2 linked regions of the Desulfobacula toluolica Tol2 genome follow. The protein of the gene in region 1 interacts with the protein of each later gene in a pairwise test. Links are inferred from orthologs where the notes say so. Each region holds a gene or a part of one and is shown in the gene's direction. Other genes may lie near its edges.

Evidence for each region. Proteins that work in one complex are often made in the same cells at the same time.
Region 2: the proteins of ftsA (region 1) and TOL2_RS10525 interact in binary tests that used the Escherichia coli proteins (3 or more experiments, as listed by UniProt). The link is inferred for Desulfobacula toluolica Tol2 from one-to-one orthologs.

The regions. Positions count from the first base shown.
Region 1 is NC_018645.1:1,428,036-1,430,973, reverse strand. The notes cover bases 78-2,938. They hold ftsA (cell division protein FtsA), read left to right. Parts: upstream 78-825; coding sequence 826-2,052; downstream 2,053-2,938. Other genes in these bases: ftsZ (cell division protein FtsZ), read left to right, coding at 2,070-2,938; TOL2_RS06510 (cell division protein FtsQ/DivIB), read left to right, coding at 78-824. In the rest of the region: more of TOL2_RS06510, read left to right, coding at 1-77. UniProt on the Escherichia coli protein: Essential cell division protein that assists in the assembly of the Z ring. May serve as the principal membrane anchor for the Z ring.
Region 2 is NC_018645.1:2,295,127-2,297,994, forward strand. Bases 46-2,836 are described here. They hold TOL2_RS10525 (rod shape-determining protein), read left to right. Parts: upstream 46-813; coding sequence 814-1,860; downstream 1,861-2,836. Other genes in these bases: TOL2_RS10520 (serine hydrolase domain-containing protein), read left to right, coding at 46-694; mreC (rod shape-determining protein MreC), read left to right, coding at 1,937-2,677. Outside these bases: more of TOL2_RS10520, read left to right, coding at 1-45. UniProt on the Escherichia coli protein: Forms membrane-associated dynamic filaments that are essential for cell shape determination. Acts by regulating cell wall synthesis and cell elongation, and thus cell shape.

The DNA.
Region 1 (2,938 bases):
AGTCCGACTCAGGGGCAGGCATTGATTTTTGCCTCAAATGCATCCTGACCGTGGCGTTTATAAGTGTCTTAAGCCTTGTATCCATCTTTGTGTATGATTTCATTACCCAGTCAGACTTTTTTAAGATTAAAACGCTTGAAATTTCAGGCACAAAGCAGGTTAAGAAACAAGACCTTCTTAAGATTGCTGGCTTAACCGGTGAAGAGAATATTTTTGAAATCAATGTGTTTTCCATTGAAAAAAGCATTGCTTCCCACCCCTGGATTCAGTCTGTTTGTGTAAAAAGAGAGCTGCCGTCCGTTCTTTTTATATCTGTTATTGAGCAAAAAGCTCTGGCCATTGTAAAAATTGAAAGCCTGGCAGATATTTTAATTAACACCCGGGGCAGACCGTTTAAAGAATATGAACCTTCAAAAGACCCCATTGAAAATCTACCGGTTATTTCCGGAATTGGCCTGGCAAATGAAAACGGCCAATATGTATTCAGCGGCCCGTTGTTCAACTCCATAATGGATTTTTTAAAAACAGATGGTATTATAGGCAATGTCCATCAGATAAAAGCGGATAAAAACACAGGCCTTGCCATTGAATCCAATGATATTTACAACCCTATACCATCTGAAAATCACGGAACCATTCACATCAAACTAGGATTTAACAATTTTAAAGCAAAGCTGAATAAAGCAAAAAAAATAAGCGGGTATATTGATAAAAACTATCCTGAGAGAATAATTTGCGACATGGATCTTTTTAATATTGAAAAAGTATTTATCAAAACAAAACTCAACGAAGCTCTGCACAACAATTTAGAAAAGGGGGTTTGATTTGCAGGGAAATGAAAAAATAATCGTGGGCCTGGATATCGGCACAACAAAAATTGCCGCTGTTGTCGGGGAGATGTTTGAAAACGATATCAACGTGATTGGTTTCGGTTCCCATCCCTCCACCGGACTTAGGAAAGGCACGGTTGTAAATATAGAATCAACTGTTGACTCAATAAAAAAAGCGGTTGAAGAGGCGGAAATAATGGCTGGGTGTGATATCTCTTCCGTTTATGTGGGCATAGCGGGAAATCATATCAAAGGGCTTAACTCCCATGGGATTATAGCCATCAAAGGCCGTGAAATAACAAAGCAGGATGTTGAACGTGTCATTGATGCCGCAAAAGCAATTGCTATTCCCACAGACAGAGAGATTCTTCATGTCATCCCCCAGGAATTTATTGTGGATGACATGGAATCCATTCAAAATCCTGTGGGTATGACAGCAATCCGGCTTGAAGCCAAAATTCACATTGTCACAGGTGCTGTATCATCTGCCAGAAATATTGTTAAATGTTGCAACAAAGCAGGCCTTGAAGTTTGTGATATTGCCCTTGAATCATTGGCCTCCGGTGAAGCCGTTCTAACGGATGAAGAAAAGGAGCTCGGATGTCTCATAGCAGACATGGGAGGTGGGACAACAGATCTTGCCATTTTCAAAGATAACAATTTAAAATTCATCTATGAACTCACCCTGGGAGGACACAACCTGACCAATGATATTTCCATTGGCCTTCGAACACCGTTTCCGGAAGCTGAAAAAATAAAAATTCAACACGGAACCTGTGTTCCGCAAAATGTAAAAACCGGCGATACAATTGATGTGCAGGCTGTCGGCGGAAGAGCCCCCAAAAAACTTTCCAAGGGGATTCTGGCTGAAATTCTTGAACCAAGGGTAGAAGAAATTTTTTCTCTTTTAAAAAAAGAGCTGTTCTCCAACGGACTTGAAAATTCATTCCCTGCAGGCTTTGTCCTTACTGGTGGAAGCGTAGTTCTTGACGGTATCGCTGAAATTGCCGAATCTGTTTTCAACGTACCTGTAAGGATCGGCGAACCAAATAAAATCGGCGGACTCAAAGACATTGTCAGAAACCCTTCCTATGCCACAGGTGTAGGGCTTGTACTTTTCGGTTCCAAGGCAAGCTGTCAAATAAATCTTAAGGAAATAGACACTCAAGGTTTTATCGGAATATTAAACAGAATGAAACAGTGGTTTAAAGATATAATTTAATTTTTAGGGAGGTTGAGATGAGTTTTTCTTATGTGGAAAGCGATAATTCAGCAAAAATTAAGGTTATTGGTGTTGGCGGTGCAGGTGGAAATGCGGTAAATAACATGATTGATGCCAAACTCCAAGGTGTAAAATTCATTGTTGTAAACACAGATATCCAAGCACTTGACGCATCCAGGGCTGAAATAAAGATTCAAATCGGAAAAGAACTGACAGAGGGACTTGGCGCAGGCGCTGATCCAAACAAAGGCCATGACGCTGCATTGGAAAGCATGGATGAACTGAGGGAAGTTTTAGAGGACAGCCATATGGTTTTTATTACGGCCGGGTTTGGCGGCGGTACGGGAACCGGTGCTGCACCTGTTATTGCTGAGATCTGCAAGGAGCTGGGGATACTGACAGTGGCGGTGGCTTCCAAACCATTCTCCTTTGAAGGCAAAAAAAGAGAACGACAGGCCCTTGAAGGTCTTGAAAAGCTTCACGGAATTACAGATACAGTAATTACAATTCCCAACGACCGCCTCAGAGGAATTGCTCCCAAAGGTGCTAAAATGGTGGATATGTTCATTAAAGCGGATGAAATTCTTCACCATTCCGTAAAGGGTATTACCGACCTGATTATGATGCCCGGCCATGTCAACCTGGATTTTGCTGATGTCAAGACTACCATGCAGAAAGCCGGCAAGGCTTTGATGGGTATCGGTATTGCCTCCGGGGAAAACCGTGCGGTTGAAGCGGCCGAAAGAGCAATTTCTCATCCGCTTCTTGAGGATATCTCTATTTCCGGTGCAAAATGCGTGTTGATGAATATTACATCCAGTTCCGATCTTACCCTTGATGAAATGACGGAAGCATCTGACCGGATATACCAGGAAGTAGGCGATGA
Region 2 (2,868 bases), 870 kb from region 1 along the record:
GCAATGCCTTAGAGATTTTCTTGTCCATGAACCGCTTGAAAATAGAGTTAATACATGTCAGGTTTACAGCGATCTTGGCTTTATGCTCATTGCATGGATCATTGAAACGATAACCTGTCAAAGGCTGGATCATTTTGTATCAGAGCAGATATATCGTCCCCTTGGAATTGATGACCTGTTTTTTATAAAACTGAATCAACACAATGAAAAATTAAAAAAGTACCGGCAAAAAATTGTTGCCACCCAGCAATGCCCTTGGAGAAAAAGAGTTCTTGCTGGAGAAGTGGATGATGACAATGCCTGGGCTGCAGGAGGGATAGAAGGGCATGCCGGGCTTTTTGGTAGCGCCGATTCAATATATAAACTTTGCTGTGAAATATTGAATGCAGTGCAGAATAAAAAAACAATTGTCTTGCCACCTGATATTATAAAAAGTTTTGTATTAAAGAAAAATAAGTATGACATGGTCGCAGGGTTTGATACCCCTTCAAAAGAAAATTCTTCTTCAGGCCGATATTTTTCAAAATCATCCATAGGTCATCTTGGATTTACAGGAACCTCTTTCTGGATTGATCCTGAAATATCAAAGATAATTATTTTTCTAACCAATCGGGTACATCCGTTAAGATCCAATGAAGGGATTAAAAAATTTCGTCCGCAACTGCATGATTTAATACATGCTCAATTAATATGAAATATTGTGAATTAAGAATTTTTAGGCTTGTAAAAAATTGCTAAGTCTGTTAGCAGATAAACTTCAATAAAATTTGGTATCAAATACAATTTATAATTACTTTTCTTGAAAGAGGTAAAATGAATTTTATAACTGACTCTTTGCTTGGCGCGTTTTCTAATGATTTGGCAATTGATCTTGGAACCGCAAATACACTTGTATATGTAAAAGGAAAAGGAATTGTATTGAGTGAGCCCTCTGTTGTTGCAGTCAGAACCGATAGAATGTCAAGAAGCAAAGTCCTTGCTGTGGGTGCTGAAGCAAAAAGAATGCTGGGCCGTACACCGGGTAATATTGTCGCAATCAGGCCAATGAGAGATGGTGTGATTGCTGATTTTGAGATTACAGAGGCAATGTTAAAGCATTTTATCCGAAAAGTTCACAACAACCGCAAAACTCTTGTTCGTCCCAGAATTGTTATAGCAGTGCCGTCCGGTATTACCCAGGTTGAGAAAAGAGCTGTCAGGGAATCGGCAGAATCCGCCGGAGCAAGGGAAGTTTTTTTGATTGAAGAACCAATGGCTGCAGCTATTGGTGCGGGCCTGCCCATTACAGAGCCGACTTGTAATATGGTTGTTGATATCGGCGGCGGAACAACGGAAGTTGCTGTTATTTCTCTTGCCGGTGTCGTTTACACACGATCTTTAAGGGTTGCTGGAGACAAGATGGACGCGTCCATCAGCAAACATATAAAACGCAAATATAATCTTTTGATTGGGGAGCGGACAGCAGAGATAATCAAAACAACCATTGGAAACGCATATCCTGACCCTGATAATATTGAAACCATAGAGGTTAAGGGCAGGGATCTTGTGTCAGGTATCCCTAAAATTCTTGCCATTGATTCCGAAGAAGTCAGGGTTGCTATTTCCGAACAGATCGAAGCAATTGTTGAAACAGTTCGAATTGCCCTTGAACAGACACCTCCCGAGCTTGCTGCAGATATCGTAGATTCCGGAATTGTGTTAACAGGTGGAGGTGCATTGTTGAAAAATCTTGACAAGCTTCTCAACGAAAAAAGCGGGCTTCCCATTGTCGTTGCCGATGATCCTTTGTCTACGGTTGCGCTGGGTTGCGGGAAAGTCTTAGACTCCATTGAAATTTTGAAAGAAGTCGTAATTAACTGATTTCATGTTTTCGCACAAACAGTTTATTTTTCTTGGAGTTGCTTTGTTTATTGCCATGAATTTTACGGTAATAACTATGGGCAGTACTGAATCTTTGCCAGCTCAAGGCCTTGAACGATTATTTATTTCCATCACATCTCCGATTCAGCAGGGTGTTACTAAAACTATTCATTTTACACGCAATATCTGGAACACATATTTTATGACCGTCCTTGCAGTTCAAGAGAATGTTGAACTAAAAAAGCAACTTGAAAAAACAATAGAAATTAAAAATCAGTGCAAAGAATTGAAACTTGAAAATATCCGGCTTAAGAAATTTGTTGATTTTACCGGCTTGGTTCCAGATACTTATGTGGCAGCTCAAGTTATTGCAAGAGATCCATCTCCATGGTTTAAAACCATTATGATTGATAAAGGGGAGAAAGATGGTCTTGTAAAAGGAAGTCCCGTGCTTGTTTCCGAAGGAATTGTCGGACAAACAATTAAAGTTGCACACAATTACTCCAGAGTTCTTTTGATCACTGACAGAAACTCTGCTGTTGATGCGCTTGTTCAAAATTCCAGGGTACGAGGTATTGTAAAAGGAAACAATACGGTCAAATGTTCTTTTGTATATGCATTGAGAAAGGATGAGGTCAAAGAGGGCGAAATGATTATTTCATCCGGTTTTGATCAGGTATTTCCCAAAGGGCTTAAAATAGGCAGTGTTTTAAAAGTGACAAAAGTTCATTCTCAACTTTTCCAGGATATCATCATAGAGACCAGTGTTGATTTTGACAAAATAGAAGAAGTCCTTGTGTTGAAAAATATCAGATGAATTTTATTGAGCGTGTTCAATAATGAATACATTGTTTTTCATCATTCTCACTTTGTTTTTAATTGTTATACAAACAATTATCCTCCCATCTTTTGAATGGTTTGCCCAGTGCTTTGACCTGCTGATCATAAATGTCCTTTTTTTAAGTCTTATTTCATCTCACTATTCAATGGTTGCTGTTATTATAATTA